Regions from separate parts of the Bradyrhizobium sp. ISRA464 genome, predicted to be linked through region 1. Evidence: predicted binding sites of a transcription regulator. Region 1 holds the regulator's gene; the other holds the start of a gene.
What was found. Region 1 encodes LexA, which represses DNA repair genes until DNA is damaged. Its sites were predicted from a motif close to TGTTCNNNNTGTGTTCNG; they were not measured.

Region 1 (7,413 bases):
AGCGGGCGTCGCGGCTATAGGATTGACCGGTTACGGGGTCGCGGATGTTGCAGATCAAGACCAGGGTGGATGCAGGGGAATACGGGTCGAGGAAAGCCGTGGTCGGGTCCGGGACGACCAGCATGTCGCTTTCCTGGATTTCCTGAAAGCCGCGGATTGATGAGCCGTCGAATCCAATCCCTTCGCTGAGGGCGTCGAAGCTCGCCGCGCTCGGCGGGACAGAAAAATGTTGCCACACCCCCGGCAAATCGGTGAATCGCAGATCGATCATCTGCACTTTCTCGTCCGTGATCGCCTTCACGAGATCTTCGGCTGTCGCACACTTCGGAAACATGGCTTCAACTCCTGTCATGGAGAGCCGCGTCGTTGAGATTGTGCTGTCGTTCAGCCGTCACAAGGCGGCTTGAGACGGATCCTGCTCCACGTTTTGCGCCGCGCGCTGGCAGCCTCAGCTTTGGTGCGGCCCGCGCATCAACTTCATGGCGTCTTCGATATGCCGCCATGTTCTGGCCAGCTCGGCCTCGCCTTTTGCTTCGAGCTCGATGGCGTTCTGGGCCGCTTCCGCAATGGCCTTGGCGCCATGTGCCTCGAGCAACTGCCGCGCATAGTTGTGGATTTCGATTTCTCGCATGGCGTCATACTCCTCTCGTCCTGAGCGCAACCGTGAGCACCGGTCGGACCGCGAACCGCAGACGTTGACACCTCATCAAGCGCAGACAGTGTGCATCTTGCTGCAGCGCGATTGCAAGAGCGCTCTCCGGGCTGAAGGCCGCCAGCAGGTCGTCGGCTTACGGATCGGCAGCGGCAGGACAACGCAGGTCGGACAGATGTTTTTCTTTCGCTGCTGCCACACCTTATCTCGCGAAGAAGGAGGTGAGGATTACGCGCATCATGGGGCAGTCGCGGGCGGCCGTTGGATCCTGGTGGCCGGCCTGGTCTGTCCGTATTCTGCATTCGTTCCGCTAGTCGGCTGACCGCGGCTTCCGCTAGCCTTGCGTCCCGGCAGGGATCGCAAGCGAGATGGCGGAGCAGGGCACGACGCCGGGCGGCAAACGCGGCTACGCGGGGACGTGGCCGCCGCGCGCGGCCGTCCCGACCGGCGGTTACATCCCGGTGCGCTTCAGCATCTGGCCGCCTTTCGTCGGGACATTGCGGCAGTGGGCCCGCGCCGAGGCCGGCGCCGGGCGGCTGTTGCCCTGGGTGCCTGTGGCGTTCGGCACCGGCATCGCGCTGTATTTCTCGGCCGAACACGAGCCGGTGCTGTGGGTCGCGGCGTCGGTCGCGATCGCACTGTGTGCTCTGGCGTTCCTGCTGCGGCGACAGCGGCTGTTTCCCGCGATCGTGATGGTGGCGGCGGTGGCTGCGGGCTTTGCCACCGCGACGTGGAGGACGGCGCACGTCGCGCACACCGTGCTGGCCCGGCCGATGTTCTCGGTAGCGCTGACCGGCTTCGTCGAGACCCGCGACATCCGCGAGAAGACCGACCGTTTCGTGCTGCGCGTCGTCTCGATGGAGAGCCCGCGCGACGCGACCAGGCTCGATCGCGTGCGGCTCTCGGTCAAGAAGGGCACCGCGCCCGAAGTCGGCAGCTTCGTCGCGTTGAAGGCGCGGCTGCTGCCGCCGCTCGGGCCGCAGCGCCCGGGCTCCTATGATTTCGGCCGTGACCTCTATTTCCAGGGCATCGGCGCCTCCGGCTTCGTGATGGGCGCCGTCAAGACGACGGAGCCGCCGGCGAGCGGCGGGTTCGCGCTGCGGTACGCCGCCTTCATGCAGGGCCTGCGCGACGCCATCGATGCGCGGATCCGCACCACGCTCGACGGCGACCAGCGCGCGATCGCGACTGCGCTGCTCACCGGCCGGCGCGATGCGATCACGACGCCGGTCAACGATGCGATGTTCATCTCGGGGCTTGGCCACCTGCTGTCGATCTCCGGCTACCACATGGCCGTCGTCGCGGGCGTGGTGTTCTTCGCGGTGCGTGCGCTGCTCGCGCTGTTCCCGGCGCTGACGGCGGGGGATCCGATCAAGAAATGGGCGGCCGCCGCAGCCCTCGTCGCCGCCGCCTTCTATCTCATGCTGTCGGGGGCCGAGGTTGCGACCCAGCGATCCTTTTTCATGACGGCGGTGGTGCTGATCGCTGTGATCGTCGATCGCCGCGCGATCACGTTCCGCACGCTGGCGGTGGCTGCGCTGATCGTGCTCGTGATCGCGCCGGAAGCGCTGGTGCATCCGAGCTTCCAGATGTCGTTCGCGGCTACCCTCGGGCTGGTGGCGCTGGTGCAGATCGGGATGCCGAGCCTGTTGGCCTCGCCTGATCACTCGGTGACGGCGCGGGTGGCGCTGTGGGGCGGGCGCGAGATCGCCATGCTGGTGTTGGCCTCGCTGGTGGCGGGGCTCGCCACGACGCCCTACGCCGCGTTCCACTTCCACCGCGTCACGCCCTACGGGCTGCTCGCCAATCTCGCGGCGATGCCGGTGGTGTCGGCGGTGGTGATGCCGGCGGGCCTGCTGGGGCTCGCCGCGATGCCGTTCGGGTTCGACGGCGTGTTCTGGGCGATCATGGGCGTTGGCATCGACTGGATGATCGTGGTGACGCAATGGGTCGCCGCCCCGCCGGGCGCGGTCGGGCGCATGGCGGCGTTCGGCACCGGGCCGCTGATCGTGGCGAGCGCCGGCCTCGTCCTGCTCGGGTTGTTGCGCACGCCGTTGCGCTGGTCGGGCGCGGCGCTGCTTGCGGTGGCGCTGATCTGGGCGGTGCGGGTGCCGCAGTCGGACGTGCTGGTCGCGGCCGACGGCCGCAATGTGGCGGTCCGCGGCGGCGACGGGCGGCTGCATCTGATGCGGAGCGGCAAGGACGCCTTCCTGATCAAGGAGTGGCTGGCGGCGGACGCCGACGCGCGGACGGCGGCCGACGCCTCGCTCGCGGACGGCGTCTCCTGCGACGAGAACGGCTGCGTGACCCAGGGCGCGGGCGGCATGCTCGTTTCGCTGGCGATGCGGCCCGCGGCGCTGGCCGACGATTGCGAGCGTGCGGCGCTGATCGTGACGGCACGGCCGGCGCCGCAGGGCTGCGCGGCCTCGGTGATCGATGCCGAACGGCTGCGGCGGCGCCACGGCGCGCTGGTGCTGCGCCGCACCCGCGATGGCTTTGCCGTCGATGCGGTCAGGCCCGGCGGGATCGACCGGCCATGGACGCCGGCGGTTCCCGGCGACACCGAGAGCGAGACCGCGCTGCGCCTGCCCGGCCGCGCGCCGCGCCCGGCGGTGGATGCGACCCCGGCGGAGGCCGATCTGCAGGGCGACGATTAGTGCTGATCGGGGAGGGGATGGGTCGGCAGGTCAAAGGCGCCGAGGTGATACTCGTCCGAGTCAGGATCGGCGTCGGGCTTCTTGACTAGGGTAAACGTCGCTTCGGGGAATTGCTGCCAGACCTTCAGGTCGTCAGCCGTCACGGTCAGCCAGCCGAACCGGAACATGTAGCGGCCCGGCTCCGTGACGCGTCCAGCCTTTTGCCATGTGACCTTGTCGACCACCGAGCACGTCCTTGTCCGTGAGCGATGATGCGCCAAGGCGCCGTCCGACGCAAATCCCCAGACGCGCCCCGGAACCCGAAGTCCGGGGTCGCTCGAAATCGGTTAGGTCACATGCCGCAGGTCCAAACTCATCCTGCGGCCATGATGCGCTCAACCCAAAAACAGCGACGCGAATGCAGAGGGCCGCCGCTCGACCACCTTCGGCTTCTCGACGACAGGCGGGTGAAGAGCGGGTAGCTGCAGTACGGTGACGTGCTGTCCTTCGACGAGCTGGGTCACCAGCACATGGCTGCCGTCGGGGAATTCGACCGCATCATGATGGCGATCGGGAACGTCGGGCTCGACTTCGTTGAACACGCCGACGCGGAAGCCGATCGTCTTGGTCCAGATCCAGCGGCTGTCGTAGCGCACGTTCTCGACGAACGCGAGCTCGGTGCCGGGAAGCATGCAGACCGCGACATTTGGATCGCTCTCCGAAGCAAAGCCGCGGGTTGACGTGCCGCGGAATGTCGTGGTGATCAGCGTCTCTCCGACAACGGCGGGGCGCGATGCCACGGCGTGCAGACTATAGTCACACATCGGATGGCTCCTCATTTCGAGATAGCGACCCGTGCCTCTCCTGAGGCGCAGGCCTCTACCAGAGTGGACGACAGCAAACGAGGTTCTTCCCGTTTCTGGGCGATTGTACGACTGGCTGCGGAAGGCTCCGATCACAAACGCGCTACAGCGTTCCGGTGGTATCGGGACGCGCCGGAGGCCCTCGCGCAGCGCAGTCTATAGGCAACGGCGTTGCGCGTCGCTCGTTCCCTCACAACATGTGTTCAACTGCACGAAGGCACGCCGCGCTGCACGCGGTCGCGGCTGGACATGCGACGCGGTCAGTATTTGCGATAGAGCCCGATCAGCTTGCCCTGGATCCGTACGCGGTTTGGCGGCAGGATGCGCACTTCATAGGCGGTATTGGCAGGCTCGAGCGCGATCGACGCGCCGCGGCGGCGGAAGCGCTTCAGCGTCGCTTCCTCCTCGTCGATCAGCGCCACCACGATGTCGCCGGTGTTGGCGGTGTCGTTGCGCTGGATCAGCGCCATGTCGCCGTCGAGGATGCCGGCGTCGACCATGGAGTCGCCGCGCACCTCCAGCGCATAATGTTCGCCGGCGCCGAGCATGTCCGGCGGCACGCTGATGGTGTGGCTGCGGGTCTGCAGCGCCTCGATCGGCGTACCGGCCGCGATCCGGCCCATGACAGGGACGGCGACCGGCCGGTTGCCGTCATCCTCGGCGATCTGCGGCGTGCTGGAGCGCTTGCCGAGCGTGCCCTCGATAACACTGGGGGTGAAGCCGCGGCGGCCGTTGCCGCCGCCGGCCGAGAGTTCGGGAAGCTTGATCACCTCGATGGCGCGGGCGCGGTTCGGCAGGCGGCGGATGAAGCCGCGCTCCTCCAGTGCTGTAATGAGGCGGTGGATACCGGACTTCGAGCGCAGGTCGAGCGCATCCTTCATCTCGTCGAAAGAGGGCGGGACGCCGGCCTCCTTCAGACGTTCATTGATGAAACGCAGAAGTTCGTACTGTTTGCGCGTGAGCATCTCGAGTATTCCCCCGGTTGATAGCGTCGTTCGATTCCGAGACCTTCAGGGAGCCTGACCTCGGGAGCGCGAGACTTGCGACACTCCTCAGTGCGCTCCCATTTGTAGACACCAGTACTCGAAACAAATCATGAACGGACACTATATGTTCGATATGTGTTCCGCAACCACTTAATTTCCGGTGAACGCAGCCGCTCGCGCCTGATCGGTGCGGTCGCAAAGCCTCACTCAGGCAGTGTCAGGATCTCGCACGCCTCGCCTTTGACGGCCGCCGGCGCGAACGGCGGACGGATCACAAGTGCCCGTGCCGCAGCAAGATTCCCCAACAGCGAGCTGTCCTGCTGGGTGACGGGTGTCGCGATCAGCTTGCCGTCGTCGCGCTCTTCGAGCCGCGCACGGAGATAGTCCTCGCGCTGATCGTTGGCGGCGAGGTCACGGCCAAGCAGGGCGCTGTCGCGGACATGATGAATCACTTTTCGGCCGCTCAGGGCGCGAATCAACGGCACCAGAAACAGGAAGGCGCAGACATAGGACGACACCGGATTTCCGGGCAGGCCGATCACCCGCATTGTTCCCAGCCGGCCATGCATCATCGGCTTGCCCGGCCGCATCGCGATCCGCCAGAACGCCATCCGGACGCCCTCCGCCTCCAGCGACTGCTTGACGAGATCATGATCGCCGACCGAGGCGCCGCCGGTGGTGATCAGGATGTCGGCGTCCGCCTCCCGCGCCTGGCGGATGCCGGCCGTGGTGGCCGCCACCGTATCGGCGGCGATGCCGAGGTCGACGGTCTCCGCGCCCTCCGCGCGGGCCAGGGCCCGCAGCGCGTAGCCGTTGGAATAGACAATCTGGCCGGGGCCGGGGCGGGAGCCCGGCATCACCAGCTCGTCGCCGGTCGCCAGCACCGCGACCTTCGGACGGCGGCGCACGGCGAGTTCCGGATAGTTCATGGCCGCGGCGAGCGAGAGCGCGCGGTCGGAGAGGCGGCTGCCGGCCGCAAGCAGCACGTCGCCCGCGTGGAAGTCGACGCCAGCGGAGCGGATGTGCCGTCCCTTCGCGGCGGCCTCGGTGATCGTGATGTGGTCGCCGTCAGCCTTGGTGTCTTCCTGGATAATGACGGCGTCCGCGCCGTCAGGGATCACGCCGCCGGTGAAGATCCGCACCGCTTCGCCCGCGCCGACCGTCCGCTCGAACGGGCGGCCGGCGGCGACTTCGCCAATCACCTTCAGCCTGGCCGACAGGTCGGACGCATCGGCCGCGCGCACCGCATAGCCGTCCATCGCCGACATGGCCTGCGGCGGCTGCGTGCGCCGCGCCGCGACGTCGCGCGCCAGCGTGCGGTGGTAGGCGGCATCGAGCGCGACCGTCTCCTCCGGCAGCGGTTCGGCGCCGGCGAGAATGGCTGACAGGGCATCGGCAACCGGCATCAGGGCCACGGGCAGGGCTCCTCAAATCCCAAGGTCTTCATATTCCAAGTGCGGTGAGTGCCCTTGCCACGTCATCCGTCGATGTCACATGGATGGCATGTAGGCCGCGCGCCCGCGCACCCTCGATATTGGCCGCTGTGTCGTCGAAGAACAGGATCCGTGACGCCGGCACGCCGATCGCTCTTACCACATGATCATAGGCCTCGGCGTCCGGTTTTCGAAGGCCGATCGCCGACGACAGGAACACGTTGCGAAAATGCCTGAGCACATCGGCATAGGCGACCGAGAAATGCGCGATGTGGGCCGGGTTGGTGTTCGAGAAGGCATAGAGCGGCATCCGCTTCGCGGCTGTCGCCAGGAGCGGCGCGATACCCGGCATCTCGCCGGTGAAGATCGCGTTCCAGCCCTCGAGGAACTGCGCATCGGTGAGGTCGATGCCGAGCGAGCGGCGCAGGTTCGCGAAGAACGCCGCGTCGTCGACCTTGCCGGTCTCGTGATGCTTGAAGCTGTCGTCGACGACGAAGCGCCGTGCGAGATCGGCAGGCGCGCAGCCGGCGTGTCCCGCCCAGTTCGCCATCACCCTGTCGAAGCTGATGTCGAGCACGACGCGGCCGATATCGAACAGCAGCACGTCGACGGAATTGGGGGAGAGTTGCGTGGTCATTGCATGAACGGTGTACGAAAATTGCGGGCAGGCGGCAATGTCTTCGATTGGGGAGTCCTCGATGATGGCTCCCTCAGTTCACGTCATTGCGAGGAGCTCGCGACAAAATTGCAAAGCAATTTTGCGCTGAAGCGACGACTTGTCCGCCGAAGCCTCGGCGAAGGCGGAAGCAATCCATCGCTCCGCCCCGCCGTCATACCCCGCGC
Region 2 (7,413 bases), 4.2 Mb from region 1:
TGGAACGGGCGAATGCGACCAACGGTCGCTATCACGTGCTGGGCGCGACGCTGTCGCCGCTCGACGGCGTCGGCCCGCAGGACCTCACCATCGATCAGCTGGTGGCCCGCGCACACGCGCCTGAGGTCAGCGAGATCATCCTGGCGCTCAACGCAACCGTCGATGGTCAGACCACCGCGCATTACATCACCGACCTTCTGACGGAAGCCAATGTTCGGGTGACGCGGCTGGCGCATGGTGTGCCGGTCGGCGGCGAGCTTGATTACCTCGATGAAGGTACGCTATCCGCAGCCATGCGGCAGCGGACGCTGTTCTAGATCGCGATCCAACCAGCGGGGTGCCGCGGCATCACCATGCGATCAGCGCAGTTGGAAAAGATCGCGCTGAAACAACATGATAGGGTTGGATGACGATTCGGGGACGGTCATTCACGCTCTGACGAATCAGATACGGAACCATTGGAAATGACGACACACCGATTCGGCGTACGCTTGGGCTTTGCGCTTCTGGCTGCGTTGTTGCTCGGGCCCTGCGCCGGGGCGCAGCGGAACGACGCGCCGCAGAAGCCCGGCAAGCTGATCAGGGCCGGTGACGTGCTGTCGGGGGAACTCAACGCCATGCGCGTGCGCGACGCCAAGAGGGGCGGCAAGCGCGTCGCGACCTACCAGATCACCAGCGAGCCGCGCCGTCTGCCGCCGCCGAACGGTCTCTGCAACCTCGAGACCGGACCGGAGACGTTCCAATTGGTCACGACCAGCGAGGCCCAGGCCGCGCAGCTCAGGAGTCTCACCGGCAAGGAAATCTCGGTGAAGGTCGATGAGATCGCCTGCGCCCAGGACGCTGGCCAGATGAGCGAAGCCATCGTCACGAAATGGAGCGTGGTGACGAAGTAGCCGTTGCCGGTAGTCGCCCGTAGCCCGGATGGAGCGCAGCGAAATCCGGGACAGCTTTGCAAGCTGAGAGACTTCCCCGGATTGCGCTCCGCTCCGTCCGGGCTACGGTTGACTTCGCGGGTGATGACAAGTCAGGCGCTAAACCCTCACCGGTCCCAGCTCCTCAAAATGACCGCGTCGCTGCAGCCAGGCGAGCAGGAGCAGGCTCGGGATAGCGACCAGCACGCAGATCACGAAGAACACCGGCCAGCCCACGGCCTTTGCCACGTAACCGGCGCCCGACGACAGATAGGTGCGGCCGACCGCGGCCAGCGCGGTCAGCAGGGCATACTGGGTTGCGGTGTGTAGTGGATTGCGGCACAGCGCCGACAGATAGGCGACGAAGATCACGGTGCCGATGGCGCTGGTGAAGTTCTCGGCCGTGATCGCGAGCGCTAGCGCCCACTGATTGACGCCGACGTGTGCGAGCCAGGAGAAGGCGAGATTGGCGATGGCCTGCAGCACGCCGCCGATCCATAGGCTGGTCGCGAGCGAATAGCGCCGCGCGACGAAGCCGCCGGCAAAGCCGCCGATCAGTGTTGCGGCAAGCCCGACGCCCTTCACGATCGCCGCATAGTCAACCTTGGAGAAGCCGATATCGATCACGAACGGCGCCGTCATGGTGCCAGAAAACGCGTCGGTGAATTTGAACAGCACCACGAAGGCCAGCGCCGCTAAGGCGTCCTTGCGGTTGAGAAATTCGGAGAATGCGCCAAGCGCCGCGTGGAGCACACGTTCGACAGCATTCTGCGCATGCGTCGCCGCTTCGGCGTTCTTGGATTGCGTGGGCTCGGTCGCGGCCAGCGCGGTGATGGTGCCGATCAGGATCAGCGCGGCCATCACCACATAGCCCCACATCCAGGCCGACGGGCGTGCGAGTCCGGCGGATTCAAAGCCGCTGACGATGAACAGCGCGCCGGCTGTCGAGACCAGCATGCCGACCCGGTAGGCCGCGACATAGGATGCCATGCCGGCGGCTTGCTCGGGTTCAGGCAGGCTCTCGACGCGGAACGCGTCGACCACGATGTCCTGTGTCGACGAGGCGGTCGCGACGAGGAGTGCGGCAAAGGCCGCAAACCACGGCGATCGCGCCGGATCGGCCATCGCCAGCACGAGGATCGCGGCGATCAGCAGCAGCTGCGAGAACACCAGCCAACCACGGCGGCGCCCGAAGAGCTGCGTGAACAGCGGGATATGCAGCGCATCGACCAGGGGCGCCCAGAGGAACTTCAGCGTGTAGGGCGTGCCGATCAGCGCGAGCAGCCCGATGGTGCCGAGATCGACGCCGGCCTCCTTCATCCATACCTGCAACGTCGAGCCCGACAGCGCCAGCGGCAGGCCCGAGGAGAAGCCGAGCAGCATCACGATCAGCACGCGCGGCTGCAAGTACACGGCAAGACTGTCGCGCCAGGAGACGGGGGCGGATGCAGCTTTTTCCGGCGAGGGGGCGGTCGCTTCGGGTGCGGTCATCTATCCCATCGTGAGGTCATCGTCCGCGAAGGCGGACGATCCAGTACTCCGTGACGATTCGTCCAGCCACCTTCGTCCCGGCGTACTGGATGCCCCGCCTTCGCGGGGCATGACGCACAATTAGACACCTGCAATTCCCGGATACAAGTCTTCCCAGTTTGGATTGCGCTCTTCGATCAAACGGACCTTCCAGGCTCGATTCCATTTCTTCAATCGTTTCTCGCGCCGAATCGCGTTCTCTGGATCATCGAACTCGAAGTAAACAAGCTTCACCACATCATATTTCTCAGTATAGCTCTTGATGAGCTTCAGTCTGTGCTCCCCAACTCGCCGAACGAGATCATTTGTCACACCGATGTAGAGCGTGCCGCCGATGCGGCTGGCGAGGATGTAGACATAGAAGCTGCGTAATCCCATCTGCCGCCTCTGGGATACTGGGTCGCCCGGTCAAGCCGGGCGATGACAGCGATTATGTGGCGAAATCAGCGCCTAATACTACTCCCCCGCCTGCAGCTTGCGCGGGGCGGGGAACAGCTCGGGCGTCGCGCCCTTGACGAAGCGGGGGACCTCGATCGGGGTCTCCGACTTGCTGAAATCCAGTTCCTCGATGCGGCCGGCCCGCTTCTCGATCTTGTCGGCGGAGATCAGGATCTGCCTGACGTCCTCGTTCACCTGGCCGAAGTGATTTTGCAGCTTCACGACGCGCTCGCGCAGGCGCGCCAGATCGTCGCCGAGATGCATCACCTCGTTGCGGATCTGGTCGGCGGCGTCGCGGATCCGCGCGTCCTTCAGGATCTGCTGCATCACCTGGATCGCCAGCATCAATAGCGAGGGCGACACCAGCACGACACGGGCGCGATAGGCCTTCTGGATCACATCGTCGAAGCCGTCATGGATCTCGGCATAGACCGATTCCGACGGCACGAACATCAGCGCGGTGTCCTGGGTCTCGCCGGGGATCAGGTATTTTTCCGCGATGTCGCTGACGTGCTTCAGCACGTCGCTGCGCAGCCGCTGGCTGGCGAATTTGCGCTCCTCGTCGCTGCGGGCGTCGTGCAGCGCGGTCATCGCCTCCAGCGGGAACTTCGCGTCGATGCAGAGCGGCCGCTGGTCGGGCAGGAACACCACGCAATCCGGCCGCTTGCCCGTGGTCAGCGTGTACTGGAACTCGTAGGAACCCTTCGCCATGCCGTCCTGGACGATCGCCTCCATCCGCGCCTGGCCGAAGGCGCCGCGCGACTGCTTGTTGGCGAGCACGTCGCGCAGCGTCGTCACCTGGGTGGTGAGCTCGTTGAGGTTCTTGTGGGCATGGTCGATGATGCCGAGCCGCTCGTGCAGCACGCGCAGGCTGTCCATCGTGTTGCGCGTCGATTGTTCCATCGACTGGCCGACCCGGTGGGTGACCGAATCCAGCCGCTCGTTGACGGCGCGCGCCATCTCGGCCTGGCGGCCGGCCAGCGCCTGGGCCATGGCGTCGACCCGCCCGGAGGCCTCGCTCTGGGTGCGCAGCATGTCGGCCAGCCGTTCCTCCAGCTCGTCGGCGCGGATGGTCTGCGCCATCGCGAGTTCCGCGCCGCGCCGGCTGGCCCGCGCGATCACCAGGGCAATGCTCAGCAACAGGAGCAATGCCAGCACGCCAAGGGCGATCAGCGCGTCGGAGACGCGGACGTGCAGGTCACCGATGGTCAGGAGGATCTCGTTCATGCCGGCCGTTGTAGCCGATTCGCTGCCTGACGCGAACGAAGAGGGAACATTTATGGTTAATTCTTCGTTGATTTTCTTGGTTAACGCGAGTTGAAGAAAGGTGGTTAAGGCTGCCTTAACCGGTTCCGGAGCGCATTGACCCCCGCAGGTCAGCGGCTTAAATCGCGCGCATGGCTATCAGAGAAATCATCATTCTGCCGGACAAGCAGTTGCGGCTGGTGTCGAAACCTGTCGAGAAGGTGACGCCGGAGATCCGCAAGCTCGCCGACGACATGTTCGAGACCATGTATGACGCACCCGGCATCGGACTGGCGGCGATCCAGGTCGCACAGCCGCTCCGGCTGATCACCATGGACCTCGCCAAGCGCGACGAGAACGGCGAGACGACGCCGAAGCCGCGCGTCTTCATCAATCCGGAGATCATCGCACGCTCGGAGGAGCTCTCGGTCTACGAAGAGGGCTGCTTGTCGATCCCTGAATATTACGAGGAGGTCGAGCGTCCCGCGCGCGTGCGCGTCCGCTTCCTGGATCTCGATGGCAAGGTGCACGAGGAGGACGCCGAAGGCCTCTACGCCACCTGCATCCAGCACGAGATCGACCACCTCAACGGCGTGCTGTTCGTCGACTACCTGTCGAAGCTCAAGCGCGACCGCGTGCTGAAGAAGTTTGCCAAGGCCGCCAAGCGCGTGGCGGAGTAGATCATATCGCTGTCTTGGACACGTCATGGCCGGGCTTGACCCGGCCATCCACGTCTTGTTTCGCTATTCGCCGAAAACGTGGATGCCCGAGCCAAGCCCGGGCATGACGGAGAACCCCAACCCCGAGCCCTGCTGCATGCCTCTCCGCCTGATCTTCATGGGCACGCCCGATTTCGCGGTGCCGACGCTGCTGGAGCTGGTCGCGCACGGCCATGAGGTCGTGGCCGTCTATACTCGCGCGCCGAAGCCGGGCGGACGCCGCGGCCTGCAATTGCAGCCGACGCCGGTCGAGCGCGAGGCGCGGCGGCTCGGCATTCCCGTTCTGACGCCAAAGACGTTGAAGACGCCGGACGCGCTCGGGGAATTCCGCGCGCATGATGCGGATGCCGCCGTCGTGGTGGCCTATGGCATGATCCTGCCGCAGGCAATTCTCGACGCGCCGAAACTGGGTTGCTTCAACCTGCATGCCTCGCTGCTGCCGCGCTGGCGCGGCGCCGCCCCGATCAACCGCGCCATCATGGCGGGCGATGCCGAGAGCGGCGTGATGGTGATGAAAATGGATGTCGGGCTCGACACCGGCGATGTCGCGATGGTCGAGCGGCTCGCAATCTCGGACAGCATGACGGCATCCGACCTCCACGATGCGTTGGCGCCGCTCGGCGCCGACCTGATGGTGCGCGCGATGGGCGGACTGGAGCGCGGCGGTTTGCGGCTGACGAAGCAGAGCGAGGATGGCGTCACCTACGCCGCCAAGATCGAGAAGGCCGAGGCGAAGATCGACTGGAGCAAGCCGGCGCACGCGGTGCTGCGGCACATTCACGGGCTTTCGCCGTTCCCCGGTGCCTGGTGCGAGCTCGCAGGCGACGGCGAGCCGGTGCGCTTGAAAATCCTGCGCTGCGAGCTGGCCAGGGGCTCAGGCGCGCCCGGTGACGTGCTCGACGACAACCTTGCGATCGCCAGTGGCGGCGGCGCGATCCGAATTCTCGAGCTGCAGCGCGCCGGCAAGGCGCCGATGAAGGCCGCGGATTTCCTGCGCGGCACGCCGCTGAAACCGCCTGCGCGGCTCGCCTAGCACTGTCATACCCCGCGCAGGCGGGGTATCCAGTACGCCGCGGCCTCGAAGTCGAACTGGGACATCACGGAGTACTGGATCGTCCGCCCCAGTGCGCAATTGCGCACAAGGCGGACGATGACATCGGAACAAATGCCCCGCTACAAGCTCACCATCGAATATGACGGCACGCCGTTCTCCGGCTGGCAGATCCAGGAGACCGCGCCGACCGTGCAGGGCGCGCTGGAAACGGCGGTCAAGGCGATCTGCGGCGAAGACGTCCGCGTCCATGGCGCCGGCCGCACCGATGCCGGCGTGCATGCGCGCGGCCAGGTCGCGCATTGCGACATCGCCAAGAGCTTTCCGCCGGGTCGTTTGCGCGACGGGCTGAACGCGCATCTGCGCCCGCATCCGATTGCGATCCTTGCGGCCGACATCGTGCCTGACGATTTCGAGGCGCGCTTCTCGGCAACGAAGCGGCATTATCTCTATCGCATCGTCAACACCCGCGCGAACCTCGCGCTCGACATCGGGCGCGTCTGGCGTGTGCCGCGTGCGCTCGACGCTGTGGCCATGCACACGGCCGCGCAGCGGCTGCTCGGCAAGCACGATTTCACCACCTTCCGCGACACCGAGTGTCAGGCCAGATCGCCGGAGAAGACGCTCGATCAGCTCGACGTCACGCGCGACGGCGATGCCGTGAACATCGTGACCTCGGCGCGCTCGTTCCTGCACAGCCAGGTGCGCTCGATGGTGGGATCGCTGGTCTGGGTCGGCGAGGGCCGCTGGAGCGCGGATGATCTTTCCACAGCGCTCGCCGCCAGGGATCGTGCCGCCTGCGGCCCGGTCGCGCCGCCGCAGGGACTGTATCTGGTGCGGGTTGATTACTAGTGGCCCCAACCCCTACTGTGCATGGGGTTGTTTTCGATGTTTTTGTCCAGCCGAGCGGCTGGATTACGCAAAATATCTGTCCAACACGCCCCGATATATCCGCGTCAGCTTCTCCAGGTCGGCCACCGGCGTGCGCTCGTCGATCTGGTGCATGGTCTGGCCGACCAGGCCGAATTCGATCACCGGGCAGTAGCTCGAGATGAAGCGCGCGTCCGAAGTGCCGCCCGAAGTGGAGAGCTCCGGCTTGCGGCCGGTGATCTCCTCGATCGCGGCGACGGCGAGATCGGTGAACGAGCCGGGCTGGGTGACGAACACGTTGGAGTTCGACGGCATCCATTCGATGCGGGCGCGGATGCGATTGCCGCAGGCCTTTGCCAGGCGTTCGTCGACCAGCCGGCGCAGGCTCTCCTGGGTGTGATTGTCGTTGTAGCGGATGTTGAACTTTGCGCGGGCCTGGCCGGGGATCACGTTGCTCGCGCTGTTGCCGACGTCGACGGAGGTGAATTCGAGGTTGCTCGCCTGGAATTGCGCGCTGCCGTGGTCGAGCGGCTCGTCGCTCAGCGCCACGATCAGCCGCGAAATGTCCGGCACCGGGTTCGAGGCGCGGTGCGGGTAGGCGACATGGCCCTGCACGCCATCGACAACAAGCGTGCCGGATTGCGAGCCG

Region 2: a site for LexA is predicted at 4,138-4,155, ahead of rmuC (DNA recombination protein RmuC). Genes of this name have one in related genera too.

Annotation. Positions count from the first base shown of each region.
Region 1 covers NZ_CP094526.1:3,949,124-3,956,536, forward strand. Annotated here, with positions in the region: gene glnA (type I glutamate--ammonia ligase) at 1-334, opposite strand, end outside; gene MTX19_RS18580 (hypothetical protein) at 449-631, opposite strand; gene MTX19_RS18585 (ComEC/Rec2 family competence protein) at 1,021-3,309, shown strand; gene MTX19_RS18590 (hypothetical protein) at 3,306-3,533, opposite strand; gene MTX19_RS18595 (hypothetical protein) at 3,684-4,112, opposite strand; gene lexA (transcriptional repressor LexA) at 4,412-5,116, opposite strand; gene glp (gephyrin-like molybdotransferase Glp) at 5,341-6,552, opposite strand; gene MTX19_RS18610 (HAD family phosphatase) at 6,581-7,207, opposite strand.
Region 2 covers NZ_CP094526.1:8,205,431-8,212,843, reverse strand. Annotated here, with positions in the region: gene recR (recombination mediator RecR) at 1-317, shown strand, start outside; gene MTX19_RS38085 (hypothetical protein) at 465-893, shown strand; gene MTX19_RS38080 (MFS transporter) at 1,032-2,402, opposite strand; gene MTX19_RS38075 (GIY-YIG nuclease family protein) at 2,523-2,819, opposite strand; gene rmuC (DNA recombination protein RmuC) at 2,898-4,106, opposite strand; gene def (peptide deformylase) at 4,277-4,804, shown strand; gene fmt (methionyl-tRNA formyltransferase) at 4,941-5,876, shown strand; gene truA (tRNA pseudouridine(38-40) synthase TruA) at 6,009-6,746, shown strand; gene dapE (succinyl-diaminopimelate desuccinylase) at 6,810-7,413, opposite strand, start outside.